Regions from separate parts of the Ensifer sp. 22460 genome, predicted to be linked through region 2. Evidence: riboswitches for the same ligand, from Rfam matches in the RefSeq annotation. Region 2 holds a riboswitch; the other holds the start of a gene.
The links. A riboswitch is a leader RNA that binds a small molecule or an ion and turns the genes downstream of it on or off. The one in region 2 is predicted to bind cobalamin.
Positions count from the first base shown of each region.

Region 1: linked by a shared signal. The riboswitch ahead of ACTJKM_RS05765 (CbtB domain-containing protein) and the one ahead of ACTJKM_RS01230 (aromatic ring-hydroxylating oxygenase subunit alpha) in region 2 are both predicted to bind cobalamin.

Region 1 is NZ_JBQENZ010000003.1:319,199-324,482, forward strand. It holds gene ACTJKM_RS05755 (NAD(P)H-binding protein) at 1-264, opposite strand, end outside; gene ACTJKM_RS05760 (TetR/AcrR family transcriptional regulator) at 368-1,060, shown strand; cobalamin riboswitch at 1,059-1,321, shown strand; gene ACTJKM_RS05765 (CbtB domain-containing protein) at 1,364-1,540, shown strand; gene ACTJKM_RS05770 (CbtA family protein) at 1,735-2,532, shown strand; gene ACTJKM_RS05775 ((2Fe-2S)-binding protein) at 2,583-3,431, opposite strand; gene ACTJKM_RS05780 (glucoamylase family protein) at 3,428-4,735, opposite strand; gene ACTJKM_RS05785 (DUF1194 domain-containing protein) at 4,893-5,284, shown strand, end outside.
Region 2 is NZ_JBQENZ010000001.1:244,215-249,498, forward strand. It holds partial or broken gene ACTJKM_RS01220 (glycoside hydrolase family 25 protein) at 1-929, shown strand, start outside; gene ACTJKM_RS01225 (hybrid-cluster NAD(P)-dependent oxidoreductase) at 1,075-2,169, opposite strand; gene ACTJKM_RS01230 (aromatic ring-hydroxylating oxygenase subunit alpha) at 2,171-3,415, opposite strand; cobalamin riboswitch at 3,520-3,728, opposite strand; gene ACTJKM_RS01235 (DUF6656 family protein) at 4,042-4,641, shown strand; gene ACTJKM_RS01240 (L-threonylcarbamoyladenylate synthase) at 4,721-5,284, shown strand, end outside.

The DNA.
Region 1 (5,284 bases), on a different contig from region 2:
GATGCCCGCGCCGACGGCAAGGTTTGAGAACTTGCGGATGGTCTCGACAGAGCCCGGCACCGCCAGATCGGGCTGGTAGCAGACATAGATGCGATCGACATTTTCGAGCACAGGCGCCCAGGTCGCCTCGTCCGTCCAGTCGAAGGACGGTGATGCCGAACGGGCGCCGATGCGCACCGCAACACCCCGCTCTTGAAGGCGCTCAGCCACCCGCCGCCCCGTCTTGCCGGTACCGCCCAAAACCAGTGCGACTTTCTGAGACATCGTTTCCTCCTAAGGTTCATCAACAAACATGAGCATCTCTCACATTTGCAAATGTGATAAATCCTCGTATTTTAAGAGTCAAGCCAAAATGTGAGCATCACTCATGATTACAGAAACAAGCCCATCCGTGGTCCCCGCCGAAGACGAGACTGCGCTGCGCCGGACACCCAGCCAGAAACGCAGCCGCGAGCGAGTCGAACAGATCCTTAGCTGCGCGACGGCGCTCATTCAGGAAAAGGGCAGCGACGCCATGCGCATGAGCGAAGTCGCTGAAAAGGCCGGAATTTCAATCGGCTCGCTCTACCAGTACTTCCCCGACAAGGCGGCGATCGTGCGCACGCTGGCCGAGCGATACAATGCCGTGTGCAACGAGTGCATCGCCGCCGAACTTGCCAAGGTCACATCGCTCGCGGAACTACGCGACGCTTTCTGTGTGCTGTTCGACATCTACTACGACATGTTCCTGGCCGAGCCTGTGATGCGCGACATCTGGTCGGCAATGCAGGCCGACAAGGCGCTGCGCGAGATCGATCTTCTGCAAAGCCGCGCCGGCGGAAAACTTCTTGCCGATGTCTGGGCTAGGCTTGTGCCCGAAGCGCCGCGCGAAACCATTGATAGCGCCGCTTTCCTGATCATGCATCTCGGCGATTGCACCATGCGGCTTGCCGTGTCGGTCGATCGCACCGAGGGCGACCGCATCGTCGAGGCCTACAAGCAGATGATCCTCCGCGATTTTGTCGCTAATGAAGCGGCGGGCGGCGCAGGCTCAATTGACAACTCCATGACACGCTCCTAATCATCTGGGATCGATTGGTTCCCGGGACGCGAACGTGTTTCGGGAGTAAACGGGAACGTGACGGATGGACCCATGCTGGGCATTCACATCACGGCCGACCCCGCGACTGTAGAGCGACGTCGATCTGCCATTCCGGAGCGATCCGGAAGAAGCCACTGGAAGAGACCACGAGAGGGTGGTCGATCTGGGAAGGCGAGGCAGATCCAGGGCTTCCCGCCCAGCGCCGTGAGCCAGGAAACCTGCCACTCGATACGGGCATAGGGCCCACACCGGGAATTTCCCGATGCCATCACGGAGGTTGTCATGGCTACGTCTACTGTTTCGAGCATTCCGCTCTCCCTCAGCGATCGTCTGACCGCTGGCGTCATCGCGCTCTTCATCGGCGCATTCCTCGTCTTCGGCGCCGGCCTTGCCAACTCGGCAGTGCTGCACGACACCGCGCACGACACCCGCCACTCCTACGGCTTCCCCTGCCACTAAGACGATGTTCCGGAACGTAACTCACGTTCCGCATCGAAGTGTCTGCGGACATGAACGCATCCGGCCTGTGCCGGATGTCGGTGTTTGTGCATGCCGGTTCGTCCGGCGTGCAACGGCCATCCGCATGGCAGAACGGGAAGGCTTGCAAACCACGCCGCAGCGCGTGGCTTTTGCCGTTATCGAGGGAATTCAAGATGATTGTCAGAACGCTTCTGGCCGCGATCGTGGCTGGACTGATTGCCGGTGTCTTCATGACCGGCGCCCAGGAACTTAGGGTAACCCCGCTGATCCTGCATGCGGAGGAATTCGAAGGCGAGGCTCCGGCCACAACCGAACAGCCCGCTGCACAGCCTGGAACGACGCAACCCGCCGCCGAGGGCCATGATCAGCATTCGTCGCTGAAGGCGGTCTCGCCGCTTTCCGCCATGCTCGACGCGCTTTCGCCGATCACGCCTGCCTATGCGCATGAGGGCGAACACGAGGAAGGCGGCATCATGTTCGGCATGAGCCGGTTCTCCGGCACGCTCATTGCCAACCTCGTCACCGGCTCCGGCTTCGGTCTGCTCTTGGCCGGCGTCAGCCTGGTGATCGGCTACCCGATCACGCTTAGGAACGGCGCGCTCTGGGGCGCCTGCGGCTGGCTTGCCGTGCACATGCTGCCGGCAATCGGCCTGCCGCCGGAACTGCCGGGTTTCCCGGCCGCCGAACTCGGCGACCGCCAAACCTGGTGGCTGGCGACCGTCGCCCTCTCCGCAGTTGGTCTCTATCTCGTCGTCCTGCGCGAAGAAATCGTGTCCAAGGTCGTCGGCCTCGCGTTGATCGCCGCGCCGCACGTCTACGGCGCGCCGCAGCCGGTCGATATTACGAGCAACGTTCCGGCCGTGCTCGGCGCCGAGTTTGCGGTTGCCGCACTCGCCACCACGCTCGCCTTCTGGATCGTGCTTGGCGTCGTCTCCGGCTTCATCAACGAGCGTTTCGCCAGGGCGAACTGACCCGGCCGATCACGCGCCCCCGTGGGCACCTGAACAAACGACGGCGGGGTTCAAGCCCCGCCGTTTTGCATGAGATGCGCGGCCAGCCGCGCGCGGCGATCGTCCGGCTCCAGCAGGACGCAGGTATCGCAGAAGCTGCCACCCTCCGTTTGGAAGTAGAGGCAACAGCCGCAACGGATCCGATACTGGCGCGACAGTTGCGCGCCGCTTGCCGGATCGACCGCGGAGATCTCCTCGTAGCAGAGCTCTTCCGAGAACAACCGCGAGCCCCGCCGCTTGACGATCGCAAGCGCCTCGGCCATGCCGCGCGCCTCGTCACCGATCGCGCGACCGATCTCCAGGAACGCTCCGGCAAGGGAATCCGCTGCCAGCCGCCACTGCGCCCCGGAAGAAAGCCCGGTGCGCTTTTTCAGGACCGCGATGACCGGCGCCAGATGGGCCGTGAAGCCGCGCTCGAAAGCGCTGATGCCTTCGGCATCCTGCGGCCCTTCCGCCACACCGAGGCGGAAATGATAACGCTTGCCGGCAACTTCCCGATCATGGTGAAGGCGGGTCCACTCTTCGAAGCGAAGCCCGGCGATCTGCGCCTGAAGACCCGCGCCAAGATAGAGCGCGCCGAGAACCACACTCAGCTGGCGGCTGTAGAAGGCGATCAGATGTGCCGCCCGAATCCGGTCCGTCATGCCGATTGCGAAAAAGTCCTGATAGGCAAGGCTCTGCTCGATCCCGGTCCCACCAGCGGCCCAGAAGGCGGCCGGTGCGCTGAAGGCACTGTCCGCCGGCCCGAGCGAGACACCGGCGTCGGGGAACTGCGCGTGCAACCGCTCGACCACTGCCAGCGCCTGCGGCGGATATCCCTCGACCGTCCGCGCCATCCGCTGGTGATTTCTCGAATTCATGCCGTCTCCGTCGCCAGCCAGCCGCCCTCATATCCCGCGCGCTCAAGACCGCGCCGGATCGCCGGCAGGCTGCGTGTCAGCTCCCAGACGAAGCCGCTCCGCCAATTCTCGATCATCATCACGACGAGCCCCTGGTCAAGGCCGACGACACGCTCGTCGATCCAACCCGCAGGCCCCTCGCCAGCAAGGCTCGGATTGAACCCGCCCGGAAAGCGCCCTTCCTTCAGAAGCCCGGGATAGCCGGCCGCGACATGGCCGAGGGCCGATAGGGACGCATCCGGATCGAAAGGCAGACAGGCCGCCGCTGCCCAGGGCACGAGCGTGCCGTCATCCGGACCGAAGGGTGCGCCGCGGTTGACGTAGCCCAAGAGCCGCTGCCAGCGTCCGTCCTTGAGGCGCAGCCGGCCGCGTGGCGCATGGCAGGCACTGAGCCCCCAGAGATGTTGGCCATAGCCGGCGAAACGGCCCGAGTTTCGCCGCGCATGGTCGCGCTGCAACGCAATGGCGCGCTGGGTATTCTCGAAATAATCCGTCCCCCTCTCGCGCATCGGCCGATCGCCGAGACCGCGAAGGTCAAGCCAGGCCTGCGGGAACAGGTGGATGAACAGCGGCGCCGCATGGAGGTGAGGCCCGCCATCAACCGCGATCCAGTCGTAGCCCTCCGTAAAGGCGGTGTAGTGCTCCGGCTCGATCGCATGATCGGGCGCCCCGAGCGCCAGCACATAGAGCAACAGCGCCTCGCTGTATCCCCGCCAGCGATGCTTCAGGAACCGGCCGGGCGGGCGCCAGCCCATCGTCAGTGTGTCACTCCGGTTCAACGCCCAGCGCCAGTCGACCCGCGCATAGAGCCTTTCGGCCAGCGTGCGGATCTCGCATTCCCCCGTGTCCTCGCCGGAGAAAAAGGCGGAAGCGGTCAGGCATCCGGCGATCAGCAGCGCCGTGTCGACGGTCGAGAGTTCGCTGCGCCAGGTGCGCTCGCCGGTCCGCATATCGAGAAAGTGATAGTAGAAGCCGCGATAGCCGCTCGCCCGCTGGTCGCGCGACTGCGGGCTCTCGGCCAGGAAGCGCAGCGTGGTCAACACCCGCCCGATCGCCTCGCGGCGCGAAATCCACCCGCGCTCGACGCCGATGGGATAACAGGAAAGGCCGAAACCGGTCGCCGCAATACTCGACGGCGCGACCGGCAGCGACGTGTCCGCGATCAATCCGGTGGCCGGATCGGCGTGATCGAGGAAGTATCCGAACGCCGCCTTCTGCAGGCCATCAGTTTGAAATAGCTCGGCATTTTCCGTCTGTTTCAGCATTCCGCCCTTCCGGACCCTGGCCCCAGTCATACGTCCTTTTGGGCTAACGCCGGCAAATCACTCTTTGTTGAAGGCCAGCTACACCCAAATAGTCGCCGAAATCCAATCCTGTGTTACATTCTTCTAATCTGACCGCGCGCAATGACTGGTTGAAGCGATGTTGAGCGTGTTGGCGTTGATCCTCTCATTGAGTGGTGGCCCGAGCCCATCGACCGCCGCGTCGACGGATGTCGATGTCGAACTGATCCTGGCCGTCGACATGTCCGGCTCGATGGATCTGGACGAGGCGCGCATCCAGCGCGCCGGTTACGTGGAGGCGCTCCGGCACCGCGATTTCCTCGATGCGGTCGCAAGCGGGCAACTGGGCAAGATCGCCATCGGCTATTTCGAATGGGCCGGAACGGTTAACGAATCCTCCGTCGTCGCCTGGCAAGTGATCGCCACCGCCGCCGACGCCGATGCCTTTGCCAAGCTGATCGAGGCGCGACCGGTCGGTACCCGGCGCGGTACGTCGATTTCGAATGCGATCACCTACGGTACGATGCTGAT
Region 2 (5,284 bases):
CACGCGCCGGTGAACTGGAACCCTGGAAGACCAAGTCCAACGCCATCATCGTCGATGCCTATGAGATGAACAGCATCGACTGGGAAACGATGCTTGCGGACAAGCGCATCTCCGGCTTCATCGCCAAGGCCTCCGATGGCCTGCCCGAGAGCTTCTCCTGCACCGGCGACCACAACGGCGACACCTTCAACCACTGCAAGACCATGTGGCGCAAATACGCCGTCAGCCGTGAGCTCTACCAGACCCGGCGCATGATCGCCCGCACACACGGGCTGCTGTGGGGTGCCTACCATCTCGCCCGTCCCGGCAATCCCGTCGACCAGGCGAACCATTTCCTCGATTACGCCGAGCCGCGCGACGACGAGTTGATGGTCCTCGATCTCGAGGGCATCGATGCGGAGAAATACATGTCGCTAGAGGATGCCGCGATTTTCGCCGGCCACGTCAAGACCCGCACCGGACGTTATCCGATCCTCTATACCAACCACATCACGGCCAAATATATCGCCGCGCACCGCGCCAAGCACCGGCTGCTGTCGCGCCTGCCGCTCTGGTACGCGCGCTACAAGCCGGATATCCGCCAGGTCTTCCCGATGGGCAATTGGGAAAGCTATGCGTTGTGGCAGTTCTCGTCCGGCATCAATTGCGGCAAACGGCGTTGCCCCTACCGCGTGCCAGGGACGCTCGACGATATCGACGTGAATGTCGCTGCAAAGTCGCCGCTGGCGCTGAAAGCGATTTGGGCGCAGGGTGCCTTGCTGCCTGAAAAGCCATTGCCGCTCACCCTCGTTGCTCAAGCCGAGCAGGGGACGGGCATGCACGCGGTCGCACGGGCCTCCGCAACGCTTGGCGAGCCGCTGCTCGTCAGCCGTGCCGGTGCCACGAGCGGCGCCGGCAGCGGCGTCGACAGGCTGGTGACGGGCTCGATCGACTTCGCTCGCCACGAGCGCGCCCTACAGGTGGCGGTCGCCGCCGATGACGCGGCACAGGGCGGTTGTATCGGCGCGGTTGCCAATGCCGACAATCTACGGCGCGTTGCAATCAAGCCTGCGCCCTGCAACACGCCCTGATCCTTCAGGCTTCGATCTGGACATCTCCCAGCGGCCGCGAGCAGCAGGCGAGGATGTAACCCTCGTCGATCTCGTCATCGAGAATACCGCCATTGTGGTTCATCTCGACCTCGCCCGCGACCTTCATCACCCGGCAGGTGCCGCAGATACCGCCCTCACAGGCAGCGCCGATCCTCACACCGTTGGCGCGTGCCGTCTGCAGGATCGTTTGGCCGGGTTTCGCCTCGACCTCCTTGCCGCTCATGGTGAAGGCGACCTTGGCCGCCTGAACCTCACCATCATCGCCGGCACCGGCGCGCACGGCGATCTCTTCCGCGGCAGGTGCTGCCGCCGGCTGGAAGCTCTCCTCGTGATAGCGGGCCATGTCGAAGCCGGCTGCCTTCAGCATCTCGCGCACACCGCGCATGAACGGTTCCGGACCGCAGCAGAACACCGTGCGCTCCTGGAAGTCGGGAGCGAGCAACGGTAGCTTGGCACCGTCGATGCGGCCGCGCAGGCCATGCCAGCCGTGACGCGCCTCGTGCCCCTCGACGATGAAGCCGAGGTTCAGCCCGGACATCTGTGTCGCCAGAACCTCGAGCTCCGAGCGAAACAGAAGGTCGTCCGGCCGGCGCGCGCAGGAGATGAAGGTGACATCGGTCTCCGGCACGCAGTCGGCCATCCAGCGCGTCATCGACATCATCGGGGTGATGCCGGATCCGGCGGAGATAAACAGGTACTTTTCGCCGGGATGACGGACGAAGCTGAAATCTCCGAGCGGTCCAAAAGCCCGGAGCTTCATGCCCGGCTTCAGGTGATCGAACATCCAGCGGGTGCCGACGCTGTCGGCCTGCGCCTTCACCGTGACGGCAATCGACAGCGGTCGCGATGGCGTCGACGACAGGGTGTAGGTGCGCATGACCGGTTCGTCGGCGACCGGCAATTCGAGGGTGACGAACTGGCCGGGCAGATAACGAAACCAGGCGGGCTTCTCCGCACGGAAGGTGAAGGTCATGACATCGGCGGTTTCGACAACCGCCGATGTGCATTCGAGCATCTGCTGCCGGTCGATCCAGACATGCAGTTCGTCGAAATGATGGAAGGAGGACGCCATCTGCATGTCAGGCGACCTTTGAGAGCGGAGCCGCATCGCCCTGCAGGCGCTGCTCCATGAACTTGCAGTACCATTCGACGAACTGCATCACGCCACCCTCGTGCTCCGGCGAATACGGACCGGGCTCATAGGCCGGCGAGCGGATGCCGAAGGCATTTTCCTCGACGATCTGGCGATCCTGGTCGTTGGTCTCGGTCCAGACATGAGTCAGATCCTCGAGCGTGTAGTCGACACCTTCGACCGCGTCCTTGTGGACCAGCCACTTCGTTGTCACCTGCGTGAGTTCCGGCCCCAGCGGCAACACGCGGAAGGTGATGGCGTGATCCGAAAGCACGTGGTTCCAGGTCGTCGGGTAGTGGAACATCAGGAGCGTGCCGATCTGCTTCTGCCTGACATCGGCCGACAGCGCCCTTTTTACGGCGGGCGCACCCGACATGGTGTAGCTTTCGGCATTATCGACCAGCGGCATGCGCGCGGCGCGGAACTGGCCGGTCGGCGACATCCGGAACTCGCTCGGCAGGCCCTCGGCCTCGCACTTCGCCCAATGGGCGGCAATCACCGGATCGTCCTTGGCGCCCTGCACCCCGGTCGCGGTCGGCGCTTCCGGATAGGTCCGGCAGAGTTCGGGGTGATTGGCGGCGCAGTGGTAGCACTCGCGGTTGTTCTCCCAAACGAGCTTCCAGTTGCCCTTTTCGATGATGGTGCTTTCGAAGGCGACCTTGGTCTCTCCCAGCCGGTGCGGCGCGAGGTAGGGGAATGCCAGCTCGCGGAAGGCGGCGAAATCCGCCGGCGTCTCCGACAGGTTGATGAAGATGTAGCCGCCGACCGTTTCGCAATGGATCTGCTTCAGGCTGTGGGCAGCCTTGTCGAAGTCCTCGCCCATCTGGCGCGCAAAGAGCAGCGAGCCGTCGAGCTCATAGGTCCATTGATGATAGGGACAGACGAGCTTCGCCGAAGAGCCCTTGTGCTGCGTGCAGACGCGGGAGCCGCGGTGGCGGCAGGAGTTGTGGAGCGCGCGGATCGTGCCCTGGCGATCGCGGGTGATGACGACCGGATAGTCGCCGACCTGGACGGTGAAATAGTTGCCGGCCCGCGGGATTTCGCAATCGTGGCCGATGAACAGCCAATCCCGATACCAGATGTTTTCCAGGTCCTGCCGGTAATAGTCGGGGTCGATGTAGAAGGCCCGATCGAGGCTGTAGCCGTCACGCCGGCCCTTCAGCTTGCGAAGCATATCGGTCTTGGTATCCATGTCCTGTCCTCATGCGCCATGTTTCGGAGAGGCAGGACAGGAACCCGCACGGGCGCGCACCCATGCGTCTTAGGCTCCGATCCGGCTGCCCGCCGCAACCCGTTACGGTTATGTCTGTCAAGGCTGGTTTCCGGGCTCAGGAGCCGTCCTTCGAAGGACCAGCCCGGCGCCTTCCCGGACGGAAAACCGTCCAGTGGCCTTTTGCCGAGGCTTTCGCTCCACCACCGTTGCGGGGGCAGCGCCGGGATTTGACCGGCTTCCCAATTCTCCGCCTTCCCCTTTGGAAGACGACACCTTGAGTAAGGATATGTAAGCGCGGAAGGCGCCTCGGCAGGCGCCGGATAGCGACATTCAATTCCAGAATGACGACACGATCGAAACCGCCTTCTGGAAACGGAATCGAGAATTTTTCACTTTATAAACATATAGATAGATCAAAAATTGGGCAGATGCCGTCTTTTGTGACTGACATGACGCAGACACAGGAAGGCTTCGCCCGTTTGCGACATTCCCATGAATGTGCAGGGGCATCTTCCGCGAACGAAAGGAAATCCTTCATTAACCATAAGCCACTAGGCTTGCCGGCGGACGAAGATGTCCGGCAGGCAGATGGCACACTGACGATCATGGCAAAGTTCAGATATTACGACGCTGCGGCCGAGAAGCCGCCGGCGGTCATGCCGAAGACGGCCGTTCACACCGAGTTTCTGCGCACCGGCAGGATCAACCGCCGGCAATGGCTGCCGAGCGAGCGACGGTATCTGAGCTACGAAGAAGTCGCGGACAGGACCGGCAAGAAGCTCGCGACCGCCGGTGACACGACGCACAAGCGGATCAACGGCTTTCATGCCTCGATCCAGTTTCCCAAGCTGATTTTTCACCGCACGCTCGTCGGCAAGCCGCATCTCGGCTATTGCCATGTGACGGCGGCGCGGACGGCGGTCACGCCTTCCAAGGACATCACCTGGTCGTTCTACTTCGCCAATTTCTTCAGCGACCTTGGTGATGAGACGCATTTCTTCGACCGTATCCAGAGCGGCTATTCCCGCATGTATTTCGCGGTCGCGATCGAGCCGAACGCCGAAGACGGACAGATGGTCATCAACCGCAACGTCCGCGACAACGGGCTCCTCTTCCGCACGGACGACCCCAAGGTTGCTCTCAAGAACGTGCTGATGCTGGGTGCCCGGGACTCCGCGCTGCGCCGCATCATCCGCAGTCTCTGAGGCAGCAACCGAACGCCCCCAAAAAAATCGTTCTGTTTTCCCGGCACGTCCGTTAAGGAAGCGTCGGAAAGGAAACGGCATGGCAGAGATCATCGACACAGGCAGGGAACCGGACCGCGCGATCGAACGCGCCTGCGCCGTTCTTGCCAAAGGCGAACCGGTCGCCATTCCCACCGAAACCGTCTATGGCCTTGCCGCCGACGCCACCAATCCCGATGCGATCAGCCGCATCTACGAGATGAAGGGCCGGCCGCGCTTCAATCCGCTGATCTCGCATGTCTCCGACATGGCGATGGCCGAGGCCCATGTGCGCTTCGACCCGATTTCCCGACGCCTGGCGGAAACCTTCTGGCCCGGACCCCTGACGCTGATCTTGCCGCAGCGGCCCGATAGCAGCGTGCATGCGCTGGCCTCGGCCGGCCTCGACACGCTTGGCATCCGCATGCCCGACGGCTTTTCGCGCCGGGTGATCGCCCGCTTCGGGCGGCCGCTCGCAGCGCCCAGCGCCAACACCTCGGGCAAGATCAGCCCGACCAGTGCGGTCCATGTCGATGCGGATCTCGGCGAAAAGCTGAAACTGATCCTCGACGCAGGCCCGGCCGAAATCGGCTTGGAGTCCACGATCATCAAGGTCGATGGCGAC